Regions from separate parts of the Cupriavidus sp. 22TCCZM01-5 genome, predicted to be linked through region 2. Evidence: predicted binding sites of a transcription regulator. Region 2 holds the regulator's gene; the other holds the start of a gene.
What was found. The regulator FNR, encoded in region 2, switches genes on or off when oxygen is low (the NO sensors DNR and NnrR bind a similar motif). The targets are predictions, from matches to a motif close to TTGATNNNNATCAA.
Positions count from the first base shown of each region.

Region 1: the regulator FNR is predicted to act here: its motif matches at 2,849-2,862, upstream of AC3FNH_RS29590 (universal stress protein).

Region 1 is NZ_JBYOJR010000047.1:14-9,608, reverse strand. It holds gene AC3FNH_RS29615 (universal stress protein) at 1-215, opposite strand, end outside; gene AC3FNH_RS29610 (universal stress protein) at 443-898, shown strand; gene AC3FNH_RS29605 (DUF1488 family protein) at 931-1,209, shown strand; gene AC3FNH_RS29600 (CBS domain-containing protein) at 1,264-1,734, shown strand; gene AC3FNH_RS29595 (universal stress protein) at 1,745-2,581, opposite strand; gene AC3FNH_RS29590 (universal stress protein) at 3,051-3,494, shown strand; gene AC3FNH_RS29585 (DoxX family protein) at 3,555-3,980, shown strand; gene AC3FNH_RS29580 (MarR family winged helix-turn-helix transcriptional regulator) at 4,206-4,709, shown strand; gene AC3FNH_RS29575 (GntR family transcriptional regulator) at 5,077-5,853, shown strand; gene AC3FNH_RS29570 (Rieske 2Fe-2S domain-containing protein) at 5,932-7,008, shown strand; gene AC3FNH_RS29565 (PDR/VanB family oxidoreductase) at 7,008-7,964, shown strand; gene AC3FNH_RS29560 (MFS transporter) at 8,047-9,384, shown strand.
Region 2 is NZ_JBYOJR010000002.1:189,769-199,363, forward strand. It holds gene rluB (23S rRNA pseudouridine(2605) synthase RluB) at 1-1,274, opposite strand, end outside; gene scpB (SMC-Scp complex subunit ScpB) at 1,280-2,155, opposite strand; gene AC3FNH_RS02990 (sulfite exporter TauE/SafE family protein) at 2,704-3,459, opposite strand; gene fnr (fumarate/nitrate reduction transcriptional regulator Fnr) at 3,539-4,264, shown strand; gene AC3FNH_RS03000 (hypothetical protein) at 4,313-4,558, opposite strand; gene AC3FNH_RS03005 (FixH family protein) at 4,555-4,770, opposite strand; gene ccoG (cytochrome c oxidase accessory protein CcoG) at 4,855-6,327, opposite strand; gene ccoP (cytochrome-c oxidase, cbb3-type subunit III) at 6,377-7,291, opposite strand; gene AC3FNH_RS03020 (cbb3-type cytochrome oxidase subunit 3) at 7,294-7,458, opposite strand; gene ccoO (cytochrome-c oxidase, cbb3-type subunit II) at 7,462-8,124, opposite strand; gene ccoN (cytochrome-c oxidase, cbb3-type subunit I) at 8,143-9,591, opposite strand.

The DNA of each region.
Region 1 (9,595 bases), on a different contig from region 2:
GCCATTTCACCGGCATGACGTTGCCACTCCTTGTAGGAAGCCAGGTAACGGTCACCGTCCATCAGGTAACGGGTTGACCTTGGCTCCGGCTCTCCCAAGGCCAGCAAGCCAATCAGCGTTGCCTGATACTCCACCGCCAGTTGGACGGCGAGGTGCAGACGCTGGTGCATGTGGCGGCTGGCGTCGAGGTGAACCATGATCGTCGCGTAGTCCATGGAGAAGCTCCTTGTAGCGGCATGGCAGAGCCGCCCTTGCAATCTAGACGCCAGCGACAGCCTGGACTTGTCACACATCAAGCTTCATGGCGAAGGCCCACCGGTTGCCAGACGCAAGCGCCCGTTTGACACACATCAAGCCGGTCTTCCCCGCGCAGCCTAGCCTTGATTCATGCCGACCGGTGCCTCCGCTGTCAGCCTGGCTCCCTGTCTCGAGAGGTCTCAGCATGTATCAGCGAATTCTCGTGGCTGTCGATGGCAGCCAGTCAGCCTCGCTCGCGGTCGACCAGGCCATCATTCTTGCCAAGGCGACCGGCGCGGAAGTCAAGGCGCTGTTCGTGGTGGATGACAACGATCTCTTCCTCGACTTGAAATACAGCGATCCGACAGACCTACTGGAGAAGGTCATGACCTACGGCCAGGCGACCCTGACCAGGACAGTGGACCGCTTCCGGGCCGCCGGGATACCTGGCGTGACACACCTGATCGAGCGCACGAACACCCTCGGACTGGTCGCCGACACCATTGCCGCGGAAGCCGACAAGTGGAAGGCCGACCTGATCGTGCTCGGGACGCATGGGCGGCGTGGCTTTCGGCGCACGGTCATGGGAAGCGTGTCCGAAGGCGTTATCCGCAGGACATGCTTGCCAGTCCTTCTGACCCGAAGCGAAGCGGAACGCTGACGGGTCAATGACCTGAACGAAGGGTGGCTGTCATGAGTCAGATCGTCTTTCTCAACACCGAGCCGGCGTATTGCCCCGGAGGTCCAAGCCTGCAATGCGCGGCGCAGATCGATGGGTGTCATGCGTCATATGAGATAACAGCGGAGGCGCTGGAAGACCACTTTGGCGCCCGCTCCTATCTCCGTGAAGACCTCATCCCAGCCTTCCTGAACCATCGCAAGACGATCGAGGGAGTCGCTCGCGGCGTGTTCGAGATGACCGGCGCCTGTCACATCGTCCTGCATAGCGGGCACTTCCGGTTTGCCGCGTAGACGACGTCATGCCGCAGGCGCACAAGGGGCGAAGCGCGTGGGAGGGAACTAAAGATGAAAGTCGACGAGATCTGTTCACGCGGCGTGACTCACATTGCCATGACCGGCGGCCTTCATGAGGCTGCAAGGCTCATGCGCGACCACTGTGCCAGCGCACTGCTCGTCACGGATGGCATGCCGGGCCGGCTGTACGTCAGGGGACTGGTGACGGATCGGGACATCGTTGTCCATGGCCTCGCCGACGCCGACGGCTTCAGCGACAAGACCGTGGCCTCGGTCATGACGCAAGGTGTTCTTTCGATCGAACGGGACGCCCATGTGGGCGAAGCGCTGCGCACCATGCTCGCCCACGGCGTCCGGAATCTCGCGGTGGTAGGCGAGGACCGCGCGCTATTGGGGGTACTGTCCATCGATGAAGTCATCTGCGCGCTGGTTTCGGATATGGCCCTGGTGGCAGGCATCTTCCAGCGCGCGCGGACTGGCGACGCGCGCCATACCGAGCAGCCGCGCCTCTACCTTTTCTAGGATGCTGTTTTCAGTGCGAGAACAGCACCGGGACCGTCATCGATGCCAGCAAGGTCCGCGTCACCCCGCCCAGCACCAGTTCCCGCATGCGTCCGTGCCCGTACGCCCCCATTACGATCAGGTCCGCATCGAAATCCGCTGCCCTGGACAGCAGGAGTTCACCGATTGTCAGGTCGGATCCGCCCGGGCCATGCTCGACTCCCACGGTCACGCCTTGTTGCTCGAGAACACGTGCCGCGTGCCCCACCGGTGTGGCATCGGGACGCATTTCCTTGGCCGCAGTCGGCGCGCTCAGAATGCGCGCCTGTGCCCCCGCGATAAGTGGCAAGGCGTCATGCAGGGCTCGCGCGGCTTCGCGGCTGCCGTTCCAGGCGATCATCACGCGGGCGCCTGTCGCGGAGAAACTTCCGGCGCAGGGAACTACCAGGACAGGCCGGCCGCTCTCCAGCAGCAAGGCTTCGAGAATCTGTCGCGCGACGGGCCCCTCAGTGCCGTTCTCATCGTACTGGCCAGCCACGATCAGGCCGGCCTCGCGCGATTCACGCAGCACTGTCGACAGCGTATCGTGCTCCGCAGCGCGCCACTCGGCGCCGGCGGACAGTTGCTGTGTCGACTCACAGAATGCCTGACGCACGCGCTCCCTGACCAGCCGGCGCCGCTGCATGTCCTCTTCGACAAACTGCCTGGCATTCTCCATCAGGTAAAACCAGGCGGGGTCGGGGATGAAACCCGCAAACAGCCCTATCAGGGGACACATATTGGATTGCGCCAACTGCGAAGCCAGCGCCAGACGCTGGTCGGAAGCCTTGCTGCCGTCCAATTGAACCAGAATGCTGCTGTAGCCCATGTTCACTCCTTCACGCCAGAGCGGGCCTGACCATGACCTGGCTCCGACTACTGCCTGGCCAGGAGAACTGGCAGGCTGGTTTTCGCTCTGACCCCGCTGGCTAACGCGCAGCACCTCACAACTACACTAGGTCGCACGCGCCGCCAGGAGTTGGGCTGGATCAAGTTATTCACTGACGACTGCACTGACCAGCCAGAGTCGGGTACGCGAAGAGGGCATCGCCCAGCCACGATCGTCCTGCAAGGCCGCATCGACTGAGCACGCGGATTGACATGCATCAATGCCGGGGCGGTTTGGCTTCCTACGATCCAGTCATGGTCAGGGAGAGCGATTCCCGGCAGACGGTGTTGACCCTGCGCGGGCGGGCGAAAGCGGCAAGATCGCCTCATGGACGGGTGTCGCGCCGTACCCTATCGTTACCATGGCGGCTCGTGAACAGGCAGGGCTTCCCACTTGTAGGAGACTGAGCATGTACTCAAAGATTCTGGTTGCCATTGACGGTAGTGAGTGTGGCGAGCGGGGCCTGGAAGAGGCGATCGGCGTGGCACGCGCCTGTGACGCGGAACTGGAAATTGTTCACGTCATTGACGGCGGCTATGAGTTGGCGGAAGTGCGGGCCGGGCTGGTCAGGGAAGGGCACAAGCTTCTCGCGCAGGCACAGGCAAGAGCCGAATCAAGCCAGGTGCGCAGCCACGCGATCCTGATCGACGAGATCCTGGCGATGGGTGACGTCGGCAACCAGATCCGGAAGATCGTGGAAGACAGCCACGCCCAGCTCGTCGTGATCGGAACACACGGCCGCAGCGGGATTCGTCGCATGCTGATGGGCAGCGTGGCTGAAAGCCTCGTACGCCATTGCAGCGTACCGGTCCTGCTTGTCAGGGCTCATAAGGACACCGAGGCTGCGTCCTAGCCGGCTGTGTCGGTCCCGGCGACGGCTTCGCTGACGCTCATTCGATTTCGGAGTACGGTCATGTCCACGACCACCATTTCCATCACGCCGACAACCGCTTCGCGGCTCTACTCGGTCGGCCGGGCCCTTCTTGGCTCGCTCTTCCTGATCTCCGGTTTCCTGAAAATGGGCAGCTTTGCGGGCTACTCCGCCTGGATTGCCAGCGCTGAACTGCCGTTACCGAATCTGCTGTTAGTGCTGACCATCCTGATCGAGATTGGTGGCGGTTTCGCCCTCATTTCGGGTTGGAATGCGCGGTGGGGCGCGCTGCTCCTTGCACTGTTCCTGGTGCCCACGACGGTGATCTTCCATGGCTTCTGGCGCGCCGATTCCGCAGACGTGATCAACCAGATCAACCACATTCTGAAAAACGTCTCGATCTTGGGCGGTATGCTGGTTGTATTCACGGTTGAGTCAACGCGGAACCGGAACGGACCCGCGGCCTGACCGATGGCTCAGGAGCAGCTGGGCGTGCTGCGGGCGCCAGATGCCCGTGCGCGGCCAATTCTTGTGATTTTTCCTATCTCAATGACCGATGGTTCATCCATTGAGTCAATTTGATATCAGCCTACCTGCAAATGGCATATCATTGACAGCTTGGAAACGCCTACGCGATTGCCTTGACTGGCCCCCTTGAGGAAGGGCAGCACCGAGGCAGGACAGATTACAAGAATGAGACGCCAGACCATGAAGGCATCCCGGGCGCAGACGCCCGAGAAGACGAGGGAGGGGGCGCCGTCGCCGGCGCAGGCACCTGCGGCGCTGCCCAGTCGGTTGCCTTACCTGATTGGACGTACCGACCGAATCGTCAAGCGCCGCCTGGGCGAGGTGCTGGCCCCGCACGGGCTGACCCTACCGCAGTTCACGGCGCTCTCCGTCTTGCACGCGCGCGGCCCGACCTCCAACGCGCAATTGGCCGAGCGCTCACTCATCTCGCCTCAGTCAGCCAATGAGGTGGTCAAGACGATGGAAGCGCGTGGCTGGATCGTGCGCCAGCCGGACCCTTTGCACGGGCGCATCGTGCTGCTCAGCCTCACCGAGAGCGCACGTGATTTGCTGCGGCAATGCGACGACACAGTTGCACAGATGGAGCGCGAAATGCTCGAGGGAATCGACGCCGCGCATGCGGTCATGCTGCACGAACTGCTGCAAAAGTGCGCGCGCAACCTGCGCTGATATACGACCCTTGCGCTGGCCGTCGATCTTGGGGTGGTCGTACTTGAGTGCGCATGGACCCAACGCCCTTTTTGCAAGCTTCTTGTTCGTGATGTCGAAGCGGTCTGCATGCCTGGTTCCGGCTTGCCCGAGGGGTGCTTGCTGAAGCACCCCCGCGCCTCAACGAGATCCGCGCGAACCGTTGTTGTATCCAACTCGCCGTCAGAGGTCCCTTCATACCCTGAAATCCAGGTAATTTTCCCCACGTTTACCCTTAGTTTTTCGATCTTTTTCTTGTCATCCTCCGGCAAGCTGAATACAGTCTGTATCCAACAAAGCGATTAAAGGCCGCCTGGTCCTGCGCGGCTCGCCCCACGGAGACATCCTGATGGACACGGACAACCACAACCTCAGCGACAGCAAGGCGGGCACCAGCACCTCCCAGGCCGTCCGCGCCCTGCTCGGCCTGCGCGAGCTGGTTCTTGGCGGCGAGTTGCCGCCCGGTGGACGCATTTCGGAACTATGGGTTTCTGAGCGCCTTGGCGTGTCGCGCACGCCAATCCGCGCGGCGCTGATCCGGCTGCAGGAGGAAGGGCTCGTCGAGCCGATCCCGTCCGGCGGCTTCGCGGTGCGCTCGTTCGACGAGAACGAAATCAGCGACGCGATCGAACTGCGCGGCACGATGGAGGGCCTGGCCGCGCGCCTCGCCGCCGAGCGTGGCGTCAGCACGAGCCTTCTTAACGCGATGCGCGACGTCATCGCGCAGATCGACAGCGCGCTGACCGGTGAACTGACCGCCGTGAAGTTCTCGCAGTACGTGGACCTCAACGCGCGCTTTCACCAGTTGCTGGCCGAGGCCTGCGGCAGCGCGCTCGTCGCGCGCCAGATCGACAAGGTCACGAGCCTGCCGTTCGCTTCCGCGAGCGCCTTCGTCATGGTGCAGTCGATCGACGAAAGCGCGCGCGAGATGCTGCTGCTCGCGCAGTCGCAGCACTGCGCCGTGGTCGAGGCCATCGAACAGCGCGAAGGCGCGCGTGCCGAGGCGCTGATGCGCGAGCACAGCCGCATCGCCAACCGCAACCTGAAGTTCGCATTGCAGAACCAGCAGGCAATGTCACAGGTACTTGGCGGTAGCCTGATCCGGCGCGCCGGCCGCACCGCCTGACCCGCACCCCGGGTCCCTTCACCACCCTCTTCGTCAACCAAAGGATCCTGGCGCCTCGCGCGCCGGGAGGGGAAAGTCATGTTCCTGAAAAACACCTGGTATGTCGCCTGCACGCCCGATGAACTCGCAGGCAAGCCGCTCGGCCGCACGATCTGCAACGAGAAGATGGTGCTGTACCGTGATGGAAATGGCAGCGTCGCCGCGCTCGAGGACTTCTGTCCGCATCGCGGGGCGCCACTGTCACTGGGTTTCGTGCGCGACGGGCAACTGGTCTGCGGCTATCACGGCCTGACGATGGGCCGCGATGGCAAATGCAAGGCAATGACCGGTCAGCGCGTGGGCGGCTTTCCATCGATCCGCAACTACCCTGCCGTGGAGCGCTACGGTTTCGTCTGGGTCTGGCCCGGCGATGCCGCGCTCGCCGATGACACGCTGATCCCGCATCTCGAATGGGCGGTGAGCCCCGAGTGGGCGCATGGTGGCGGCCTGTACCACATCGGCTGCGACTATCGCCTGATGATCGACAACCTGATGGACCTGACGCACGAGACCTACGTGCACGCGTCGAGCATCGGCCAGGCCGAGATCGAGGACGCCGCGCCGGCTACGCGCGTGGAGGGCGACTCAGTGATCACGAGCCGCCATATGGAAGGCATCCTGCCACCGCCGTTCTGGGCCGCCGCGTTGCGCGGCAACGGTCTTGCCGGCGACGTGCCCTGCGACCGCTGGCAGATCTGCCGCTTCACACCGCCGAGCCATGTGATGATCGAGGTCGGCGTGGCCCATGCCGGCAAGGGTGGCTACCATGCGCCCCCCGAGCACAAGGCTTCGAGCATCGTCGTGGATTTCATCACGCCAGAGACCGAGACCTCGATCTGGTACTTCTGGGGCATGGCGCGCAATTTCAAGCCGGAAGACGCGGCGCTCACCGCGACCATCCGCGAAGGCCAGGGCAAGATCTTTGGCGAGGACCTGGAGATGCTGGAGGCGCAACAGCGCAACCTGCTGGCCAATCCCGAGCGCAAACTGTTGAAGCTGAACATCGACGCGGGTGGCGTGCAGGCGCGCCGCGTCCTGGACCGGCTGCTCGCGCAGGAACAGATGCAGGAACATACGCAGGCCGCGCAGCCGGTTGCACAGGCGGGAGCGGCATGATGCAGGTCCGGATTGCAAGCAAGACGGCCGCCGCCGACGGCATCGCCGTATTCGAGCTGGTGGCCGCCGATGGCGATGCGCTGCCGCCCTTCACCGCCGGCGCGCATGTCGACGTGCATCTCGGCGATGGACTGGTACGCCAGTATTCGCTGTGCAACGACCCGGCCGAGACGCACCGCTACCAGCTTGGCGTGCTGCGCGATCCCGTGTCGCGCGGCGGCTCGGCAGCGATGCATGCGCTCGTGCCTGGAAACACGCTCGAGATCAGCGCGCCGAAGAATCATTTCCCTTTGCACGCGGACGCCGGACACTCGGTGCTGCTCGCGGGAGGCATCGGCGTAACGCCGATCCTCGCGATGGCGCAGAGCCTCGCGCGCGGCGGCGCATCCTTCGAGTTCCACTACTGCACGCGCAGCGCCGCGAGCACGGCATTCCAGGAACGGATCGCTGGCGACGACTTGCGCGAGCGCACGTTCCTGTACCACGACGACGGGCAGCGCGCGGACCTGCAGCAGCTCCTCGCCGCGCCGCGTGCCCCGCGTGCCCCGCGTGCCAATACGCATCTCTACGTCTGTGGGCCGTCCGGCTTCATGGCCGCCGTGCTGGACGCGGCACGCGCTGCCGGCTGGCCCGAGTCCAACCTGCACCGCGAGTACTTTGCAGCGCCGGAAACGCCGTCCGCCCCAGGCGGCGCCTTCCAGGTGACAGTGCAGAGCACCGGCCGCGTCATCGACATCGCCGCGGATGAGACCGTGGTGCAGGCGCTGGCCGCGCACGGCGTGGAGATCCAGACCTCGTGCGAGCAAGGTGTCTGCGGCACGTGCCTGACGCGCGTGTTGTCGGGCACGCCCGATCATCGCGACGCCTACCTCACCGATGAGGAGCGCGCCGCCAATGACCAGTTCCTGCCATGCTGCTCGCGCGCCAGGAGCGGCATGCTCGTGCTGGACCTGTAGCCCCCCGCGGTATTGCAGTACGCCGTACCCCCGAAAGCCGCCCGTCCGTGGCGGTACTCAACAAATACATGGAGGTAGACAAATGCAGCCCGACATCAGGGAAACCATCAACCACGGCACGATGAGCCCCGTCCAGGTGATGGCAATCGCCATCTGCATCGTACTCAACATGCTCGACGGCTTCGACGTGCTGGCGATGGCCTTCACGGCATCGCACATTTCGACCGAGTGGCACCTGACCGGCAAGGAGATCGGCGTGCTGCTCTCCGCCGGCCTGTTCGGCATGGCGGCCGGTTCGCTGTTCCTCGCGCCGTGGGCCGACCGTATCGGCCGCCGGCCGCTGATCCTGATTTGCCTGGGCACGATCTCGGCCGGCATGCTGTGCTCGTCGCTCGCGCAGAATGTGCCGCAGCTCGCGGCTCTGCGCGCCGCGACGGGGCTCGGCATCGGCGGGATGCTTGCCAGCATCAACGTGATCACGGGCGAGTACGCGTCCGACAAGTGGCGCAGCACGGCGATCGTGCTGCAGGCAACCGGTTATCCGGTTGGCGCGACGATCGGCGGGGCTATCGCCGGCGTGCTGCTCGCGCATTACGGCTGGCGCAGCGTGTTCGTGTTCGGCGGCCTCGTCACGCTCGCGATGGTGCCGGTGGTCCTTGCGCGGTTGCCGGAATCGCTCGACTTCCTGATCGCCCGGCGCCCCGAAGGCGCGCTCGACAAGCTCAACCGCTTGCTCGCGCGCATGGGACGCGCGACCGTCGCCGCGTTGCCAGCGCACGAGGCAACACAGGCGCGGGAGGCCGGCGACGTGCGCAGCCTGTTCCGAGGCAGCCTGGCGATGCAGACGCTGATGATCTGGATGTCGTTCTTCCTCGTGATGTTCACGTTCTACTTCGTGCTCTCGTGGACGCCGAAGCTGCTGGTGGCTGCGGGGATGTCAGCGCAGCAGGGCATCACGGGCGGCGTACTGCTCAACGTTGGCGGCATCGTCGGCGGCACCGCGTTCGCGTTCCTCGCCGCGCGCATCGGGCTGCGGCCGCTGCTGTGGAGCTGTTTCATCCTGACCGCGCTGATGATGATCGGCTTCGGCCTGTACGCAAGCACGCTGTCGGCGGCCTTCGTGCTGGCGATCCTGATCGGCGCCGGGATCTTCGGCTGCATGGTCGGCCTCTATGCGTACGCGCCGATCCTGTACCCGGCGCAGACGCGCACCACGGGCATGGGGTGGTCGATTGGCATGGGGCGCTTCGGCGCGGTGCTCGCGCCGCTTGTGGCGGGTGCGCTGCTTGATGCGGGCTGGCCGTCGGCGCATCTGTATTACGTGTTTGCGGTCCCGCTGCTGGTGGCGATTGCCAGCGTCGGGCTGCTGGGGAGGTTGAAGGCGGCCGTTGGTGAACCGGTGCGGGTCGGCGCGCACTGATTCTGTGCGGGCCGCGTGGGATTGGGTAATGATGGGGTTGTCGTGCTTGGCGGGCGCTGCTGTTTCGACGGCGTCGCCGACGGGGGTTTTGTTGTGGTGACAGGCCCCGTCTTGCTGGCAGGGCCTGTCCGTATTTTTGTGTGCGAGGCGGTTTTGAATTCTGTCAGCTTCGAGCGGCAGTAAATCGCTCGCCATACAGAATAGCAAACTG
Region 2 (9,595 bases):
AACTGCCCGTAGCGCGTGCGGATCAGGCGCGACACAGTCAGGCCGACCGCCTCGAACATGCGGCGCACCTCGCGGTTACGACCCTCGGTCAGCGCTACGTGATACCACTGGTTGACACCTTCGCCACCGCCATCCGCAATGCGCAGGAAGTTGGCTTCGCCGTCATCGAGTTTGATGCCATGCAGCAGGCGCTGGCGGTCAGCCTCAGCCAGTTCGCCCAGCGTACGCACCGCATACTCGCGCTCCACGCCATAGCGCGGATGCATGAAGCGGTTGGCAATATCCCCCGAAGTCGTAAAAATCAGCAGACCTTCCGTATTGAAATCCAGACGACCCACCGCGACCCATTTGCCGGTCTTCATGCGCGGCAGGCTGTCGAACACGGTCGGACGGCCTTCGGGGTCTGACTGGCTGACGATCTCGCCGGCTGGCTTGTGATACAGCAGCACGCGCGGCGGCTTGGAAGAAACCTTGCGATGGATCAGCTTGCCATTCACACGGACCTGGTCGGCTGGCAGGATCCGCTGGCCGATGTGCGCGGGCAATCCATTGACGGAAACACGCCCCTGCAGGATCAGCTCTTCCATTTCCCGGCGCGAGCCCAGGCCGCCTTCGGCCAGGACCTTGTGCAACTTCGGCGCATCGTCGTCCGCGGACAACTCACGCACCGGCTTTGCCTTGGTGCGCGGGATGACAGTGTCTTCCTGGTCGTACTGGTCCGAGATCACAAACCGGAACAGGTCTTCGCTGGTCGCACTGGTTTTGTCGGCGCCGGCATGTCCCTTCCGTTGAGGCTGGCCGCCCTTGCGCTGGCCATGCTGTCGACCTGCGGACTGGACGTCGCCTTCCGGCACAGCCCTGGCGGTACGCTGCCCCTGCGGCTTGCGCCTGCGGCCCGCCGGCTCCGCCTTCTCGCCGCGATCCGGTCCCGCTTGGCCGCTTTCTCGCTCAGCCGCGCCCTCTGCCTTGACCGGCTTGCGCTTGCCGCGACCGCGCGGGGCGGCACGCCCACCTGGCTCGCCAGCCGCCTTGCTCTCGCCCGCCCCGCCCGGAGCGCCAGACTCGGCACCCTCGGTACGATTGGCGTCTCGATCCTGGCCCGCCTGCCGGCGCGAAGCCACCAGGTTGCGCAAGCCGCGCCTCAGGCCCTTCCTGCGCGGCGCCGTATCGGTGCCTGACCCGGAGTCTGCTGCGCCATCGGCAGCCGGCGTCCCGGTTGCCCGGGTGTCATGTTCAACGGAATCAGACAAAGTATTCACTATCGGATATTGCATATTGTTCAGTTGGGCACGCGCTCGTCGTGCTCGCTCGCGTGCGGCGGCGCAGCGTCGTCGCCGGAAGAATTACCGCCGTCCTGCTTGTCCGGCGCGCTCTCGACATGGAAGCCATTTGCCTCGGTCACGGCCGACGCGAGATCCGCCACTTGCATGGCATCGGCGCAGGCCTGCTCGACAACCCCAGCTTCGTCTGCCGGCTCGTCGCCAGCCACCAAAGCGGATTCAGCTACATCAACGGCTGCGCCGGCCGGCGAAGCCACCTCTGGCTCAGGGAAGGCCTCTTCGTCGCCGGCCGCCGGCCGCGCCGTTGCCATCTCTTCAAAATCAATCGCCTGCTGGTCCAGCAGCGCCGCCTGCGCCTGCGCCTGGGCGTCCTCGAGCGGCGGCAGCTCATCCAGCGTACGCAGCCCAAGGTCATCGAGGAATGCCTTGGTGGTCGCATAGAGCGCTGGCCGGCCTGGCACATCGCGGTGACCGATGACCTCGATCCAGCCGCGGTCTTCCAGCTTCTTGACCACCTCCGTGCTGACCGTCACGCCGCGAATCTCCTCGATGTCGCCGCGCGTCACCGGCTGCCGGTACGCAATGATCGCCAGCGTCTCCATGACCGCTCGGGAATACTTGGGCGGCTTCTCGGGATTAAGGCGATCCAGGTATTCCCGCATCTCCGGTCGGCTCTGGAAACGCCAGCCGCTGGCCAACGCCACCAACTCGACCCCACGCTGGCGCCAGTCCTGGCGCAATTCATCAAGCAGGGCCCGAATCGTGTCAGCGCCGACATCATCGGCAAACAGCCGACGCAGGTCGCTCACGCGCAGGGGCTCCTGCGCACAGATCAGCGCAGTCTCGAGGACGATTTTCGCCTCTTGGGTATTCATGTTGGGTGTGCAGCCTGTCTTTGCACCTGCTCCCGGACGAACCCGGAGCCCTGGACATTGTGGATTCAGCGGTGCGATTGCCACCGCCATCTCGTCGCGCAGCAAACCCGAAAGCTCTTCGCCTCGAGGCCGTGCATCTTCTGTTGCATCGATTTGCCGGGTGTGTTCCGGCAGGAGATTGCCCGGTCACCGGCAAGTACCAGTGCACGAACCTCTTGCACGCGCCCATATGGGCAGACATGGCCTCCGGCTAAAGTCCGCCTCGGCCGCAAGAAAAACGGATATCGGAAGCAAGGCCAGCAATGACTGCACCACGGCCGCAAAGCCAGCCGGACTTTTGAACAGATATTGTGAACCGGATGGACTGCGGAAAGGTTCGGTGCCGAATTGTCGGCGCTTTGCCCGAAACCCTGGGCGCGCCCCCTTTTTGGAAGGGCTGCCGGGCGCCGCTCGGAACCACGCCGCGCGATACCGCAATGGAGATGATTGTATGGCATTCCAGCCCACACCTGCAACCACCGCGCGGCGCCAGAGCGTATGGAGTGGTTTCAGAACACCAGGCAGAACCCATGCTCTGCCAGGGAATGTGGCAACAACACCGCTCGGCCGATTCCCAATGCACCGAATGCCATGACGGCCAAGCCGGCCCCGACCCTTACCCAGCTCCGGCGCGACCAGGCGCGCAAAAGCCCCGAAAAGCTCGACAGCGCCAGCAGATTAGGCAACGTACCGAGGCCAAAGGCGCCCATCACCAGCGCCCCCGAGGGCGCATTTCCGGCCAGCAATGCAAGGGCCAGGGCCCCATAAACCATGCCGCAGGGCACCAAACCCCAAGCCAATCCCATCCCATAGCGGCGTGCCAGGCCGCCCCGCCGAGCCTTGGCTTCCGTCGTCTTTCTGCCCAATCGAGCCATGCCGGCGGCACTGGCGCTAACCGCACGCGCCGCGAGGCGCTCCAGCCACACGATGGTAAAGGCCTCGCCGCGTATCAAGCGCCAGCCAGACAGTAGCAGCAAGGCGCTGCCGACTCCGAACAGCCAGCGCTGAACGGGCAGATAGTCCTGACGCCAGGCCGTCGCCCCCAAGGCGCCCAGCAGCGCACCAAGCAGCATGTAGGTGGAAATACGCCCGACATGCATGACAAGGAGCTCCACGAGCCAGTCCTGTGGGCGCCGCACAACGGCAACGGGTACGCCGGCGGCGCGTTGCTCGACAGCCAGCGCTACGCCACCACACATGGCAGCGCAGTGGAAGCCCCCTAGCAAGGCGAGCATGAAAACACTGAGTAGCACACCAAAAGTCAACTGCAACTCCCTACCGCATCACATCGCGCGTTAAAATGCACGTATTGCGCCCTCGCCGCTCCAATACTGCAGGTTCCAATTGCTAACATCCATCCCCGTCACCGAGATGTCGCCCCGTTGCTCCACTTGCGGCATGGGGCAATTGTGCCTGCCGGTGGGCATGAGCCAGCAGGACCTGCAGAAGATGGACACCCTGGTGCAGGAACGTGTCCGTGTCCACAAGGGCGAAACCCTTTACCGCATGGGCGATCCGCTGACTGCGGTCTATGCCATTCGCTTCGGCACCCTGAAGACGCATGTCACCACGGAAGACGGCCGCTCGCAAATCACCGGTTTCCACTTGCCAGGCGAAGTGGTCGGCCTCGACGGCCTGGGAGAGATGCAGCACGCCTCGGATGCCACCGCGCTCGAAGACACGGAGGTATGCGTCGTTCGCCTGGCCGATCTCCAGTCGCTGTCCATCGACCTGCCATCGTTGCAGCAGCAGTTCCTGCGCCTGATGGGCAAGGAAATCTCGCATGACCAGCTCATGCTCGTCACGCTTGGCTCCATGCGCGCCGAGGAGCGGCTTGCCGCGTTCCTCATCAACCTGTCCGAGCGCTTGTCCGCCCGCGGGTATTCGTCGACCGAGTTCGTCATGCGCATGAGCCGGGAAGAAATCGGCAGCTACCTGGGTCTGAAGCTCGAAACGGTCAGCCGTCTGTTCTCACGATTTGCCGAGGCCGGCTTGATCCAGATCCGTCAACGTCACGTCAAGCTAGTCGACATGGCGGGCATCAAGCAAGTCTACAGCCGCTCCTGCTGAGGCCATCTGACCGCCTCGCGTGGCAAGGCGGTCAATTCCTGCCGCTTCTTACTCCAGCTCGTCCGTTTCGCTGAGCTTTGTCGGCATGGTGTACAGCGTCAGTCCGCTGGACAATGCGCAGAATATCCAGGCCAGCAGGAAACCGATCGTATAGACCGCCTCGCGCGAGGCCTCGATCGGCTGACCGAAGAAATTCAGGTCACCAGGGTCCACCACGGAAAACACAGTTGCCGTGGCAACCCCGGCCATCAGGAACGCCGGCCACAGTACCCACATCAGCCAGCGCAGCCTCATGGCTGCCTCGCTTGCGGTGCCTTGGCACTGCCCGAGGCACCTGCCACCTTCTCGACAACCAGGCCATGCCGGGCCACACCATCGACCACTGGCCGGTCAGGATGAGTGGAAGCCAGCCAGATAGTCACGCCGCAAGCCACCATGGCCAGCAACGGGCCACTCATCAGCAGCCACGGCCACGGCTCTTTCCACCACGGATTGCTTTCTTGCATCGTCTTGCCCCCTTCGTCAACGCCTCATCGAGGCGCTCGCGGTTTGGTACGGCACAGCGCCGACGCGCCGTGCCGCCCTTAGCATCACAAATTGCGTGGCACGATGAAACTGGTAGATTGCCTGATTTGCGCACTACCTTGCCCCGCACCTTCGCTGGTCACTGTCACGCTGATCTTGTGCGTACCTTGCGCGGCATCGTCGATCGGCACGCGAATCCGGATCGGCACCAGCCTGTTCGATGTCGGCGCCAGAGCCTGCGCGTCCGGATCGTACTCGACGGTCATGTTCTTCAGTTCGTCGCTCTCGGCCTTCACGCTGATGCGCATGGGCGCCTCGGTGGTATTGATGAGTTGCAGTCGATAGACGTTTTCGATCCAGCGCCCGTCCACCTCACGCCCAAGCGCCCCGCGGTCGCGGATGATGTCCACTTTCAATGGCGTGCGCAGCGCAAGCGAAGCCACGAAACCTGCAACCATCACCAGCCAGATAATCGAGTAGATGATGGTCCGCGGCCGCACCAGCCGCTTGCGCGCCGCAGCGGCCGACAGCGCCTTGCGCATGGCATTCTCGGACGTATAGCGGATCAGCCCGCGCGGGTAGTCCATCTTGTCCATGACCTGGTTGCATGCATCGATGCAGGCACCGCAACCGATGCACTCGTATTGCAACCCGTCACGGATATCGATGCCGGTCGGGCACACCTGCACGCAGATGCTGCAGTTGACGCAGTCACCTAGCCCGGCCTGGTGATGATCCACCTTGCGCGACCGGCTGCCGCGCGGCTCGCCGCGCCCGACGTCGTAGGTGACCACATAGGTGTCGCGGTCGACCATCACGCTCTGGAACCGCGCATACGGACACATGTACTTGCAGACCTGCTCGCGCATGAAGCCTGCATTCCCCCACGTGGCGAAGGCGTAAAAAAGCATCCAGAACGCCTGCCACGGACCCAGCGAGAAGCTCAGCACCTGGCCGCCAAGCTCACGGATCGGCGCAAAGTAGCCAATGAACGTGAAGCCCGTCCACAGCGCGACCAGTATCCACAGGGAGTGCTTGGTAGCCTTCAGGCGGAACTTGCGCGCGCTCCAGGGATCACCGTCCAGGCGGATCCGCGCGAAGCGGTCGCCTTCGACATGTCGCTCGATCCACATGAATATTTCGGTGTAGACCGTCTGTGGACACGCGTAGCCGCAGAAAAGCCGGCCGGCAATCGCCGTGAACAGGAACAGCGCCAGCGCGGAAATCACCAGCAGGACGGCAAGATAGATGACATCCTGTGGCCAGAGCACCAGTCCGAAGATATAGAACTTGCGCGCGCCAAGGTCGAACAGCACGGCCTGTCTGCCATTCCATTGCAGCCAGGGCGTGCCGTAGTAGATAAGCTGGGTCAGGAGTACCATCCAGACCCGCCAGTTGGAGAACGCGCCCGTCACCGAGCGCGGGTATATCTTGCGTCGAACCTCGTAGAGCGTTTCGTCGGAGGTTTCGACAGGCGACGACGCCGGCCCTTGCGGGCCGGCCGCGCGGGCCAGTGGTTCTGTCCCGGGTGCATTCATGGATGCGCTCCTTCAGCCGCGATCGCGCATCCCGGACCTGAGTCGGTGGTCATTGTCCTGAGCCTCCGGTATTGGAAAGGCCCCAGACGTAGGCCGTCAGCATGCGGATGCGCTCGGGAGTCAGGATCTCCTCGTGCGCCGGCATGCGGTTGTTGTGGCCCTTCAGGATGGCTTCGACAATGCTGCCTTCCGAACTGCCGTACAGCCAAACATTGTCGGACAGGTTCGGCGCGCCGAGTGCCTGGTTGCCCTTGCCGGTTGCGCCATGGCATGCCGCGCACGTGGACTTGAACGTGCTCTCGCCGCGCGATGCACGGATCGGGTCAAACGACAGGCCAGACAACGACCTCACATACTGCGCCACATCCGCTGCAAGCTTGCCATCAACAGTCGAGGCAAACGGCGGCATCACACCATTGCGGCCCTTGGTGATGGTCTGCTGGATCGTCTCGGGTTCTCCGCCATAGAGCCAGTCATGGTCCGTCAGGTTGGGAAAGCCGCGGCTGCCGCGCGCGTCCGAGCCGTGGCATTGCGCGCAGTAGTTCAGGAACAGGCGCTGGCCGATCTCGCGCGCCTGCGGGTCTGCCGCGACCTGTTTGATGTCCATGTTCAGGTACTTGGCGTAGACATCGTGCTGCAGCTTCTCCTGCGCCTGCTGATGCGCGGCCAGTTCCCCTTGCGTGGAGAACTTCAGCACACCGGCATAGGAGCCCAGTCCCGGATAGAGGACCAGGTAGGCCAGGCCAAAGATGCAAGCCAGCAGGAACATCCACATCCACCAGCGTGGCAGCGGATTGTTCAGCTCGCGCAGATCGCCGTCCCAGACATGGCCGGTGTCATCGCTGGGGTTGACAACCTTCGTGACCTTGCGTTGGGAAAAAAGCAGCCACACGCACCAGACGATGCCGACGAGCGCGATGGCGGCGATGTAGTAGCTCCAGAAATCGGAAAAGAAATCGCTCATGACTAGGTATTCCGGCTCGATGTTGTGTGGGTCTCGTCAGGCAGTGCGAACGGCAGCATGGCGGACTCCTGGTTGGCGGCTTGCCGGCCATTCGACCAGGCCCACCAGCAGATGCCCAGGAATACGACCATCGACACGACCGTGGCAAAAGCAGTCAGCATTGCCATGACTTACTCCTTCGCGGGCGCGGCTGCGGCCGCGTCCACACGCACATTGCGACGGTTGGTGCCGAGTCCCTGCAAATAGGCGACCAGCGCATCCTCTTCGCTCTTGTTCTTCAGTTCTTCGGGCGCCTTGGCGATTTCCGCCTCGGTGTACGGCACCCCCAGTCGCACCAGCGCGCGCATGCGGGCCTGGATGTCGTTGGTCGGCAGTTGCGCCTTTTCAAGCCATGGATAGGACGGCATCACCGACTCCGGCACGACATCGCGCGGATTGCGCAGGTGAATGCGTTGCCAGTCATCGGAGTAGCGTCCGCCGACGCGCGCGAGGTCGGGCCCGGTACGCTTGGACCCCCACAGGAACGGATGGTCGTAGACCGACTCGCCCGCCGTAGAGAAATGGCCATAGCGCTCCGTCTCGGCCTGCAGCGTGCGAACCTGCTGCGAATGGCAGCCGACACAGCCTTCACGGATGTAGATATCGCGGCCCATCAGCCGAAGCGGCGAATACGGCGTGATGCCCACATCGGGCTTGGTCGTGGAATGCTGGAAGAACAGCGGCACAATCTGCACGAGGCCGGCAATGCTGACCACCAGGATCGTGCAGATGATCAGCCAGCCGATGTTCTTCTCCAGCGTTTCGTGGGAAAAGAAGCTTTGTTTTTCGGACATCGTTTCTATCCTGATGGATCAGTGGGCAGAGGCAGGAATGCTGGCCGGAATCGGCGCATCCACCGCGCGCTTGCCGATGATGGTTTTCGCGACGTTGTAGGCCATCAGCAGCATGCCGGACAGGAAGCAGATTCCGCCAAGCAGACGGATCAGGTAGAACGGATACTTCGCCTTGACCGCCTCAACGAATGCGTAGGTCAGCGTGCCGTCCGGCTGCGTGGCGCGCCACATCAGGCCTTCCATCACACCGGCGATCCACATCGAGGCGATATAGAGCACCACGCCGATGGTGGCGATCCAGAAGTGCCACTCGATCAGTCGCACGCTGTACATCTGTTTCTCGCCGAACAGGCGCGGAATCAGGTAATAGAGCGAGCCGATGGAAATCATCGCCACCCAGCCCAGCGCGCCCGAGTGCACGTGTCCGATGGTCCAGTCCGTGTAGTGCGAGAGCGCGTTGACGGTCTTGATCGACATCATCGAGCCTTCAAACGTCGCCATGCCGTAGAACGACAGCGCCACGACCAGGAACTTCAGGATTGGATCGGTGCGCAGCTTGTGCCAGGCACCCGACAGCGTCATGATGCCGTTGATCATGCCACCCCAGGACGGCGCCAGCAGGATCAGCGAGAACACCATGCCCAGCGATTGCGCCCAGTCAGGCAGTGCGGTGTACTGCAGGTGGTGCGGGCCGGCCCACATGTAGGTGAAGTTCAGCGCCCAGAAGTGGACGATGGACAGGCGATACGAGTAGATGGGCCGTTCCGCCTGCTTCGGGATGAAGTAGTACATCATGCCCAGGAAGCTGGTGGTCAGGAAGAAGCCGACGGCGTTATGGCCGTACCACCACTGAATCATGGCATCCTGCACGCCAGCGTAGGCGGAATAGGACTTCCACATCGACACCGGCATCTCGATGTTGTTGACGATATGCAGGATGGCGATGGTCAGGATGTACGCGCCGAAGAACCAGTTGGCGACGTAGATATGCCGGGTCTTGCGCTTGACGATGGTGCCGAAGAAGACGATGGCATAGGCCACCCATACGGCGGTGATCAGCAAGTCGATCGGCCATTCCAGTTCGGCGTATTCCTTCGAGCTGGTGATGCCAAGCGGCAGCGTGATGGCAGCCGCGACGATCACCAACTGCCAGCCCCAGAACGTGAAGGCCGCAAGCGGACCGCAGAACAGGCGGGCCTGGCAGGTACGCTGCACCACATAGTACGAGGTCGCAAACAGCGCGCTGCCGCCGAAGGCAAAGATCACCGCATTGGTATGCAGCGGCCGCAGCCGGCCGAATGACAGCCATGGCGTATTGAAGTTGAGATCCGGCCAGATCAGCTGTGCTGCCAGTAGCACACCGACGGCCATGCCGACGATCCCCCAGACTACCGTCATGACAGCGAACTGCCTTACGACGCCGTAATTGAAGGTGTCGACGCGTGAAGACGCGGCTGAGACATCCATTCAG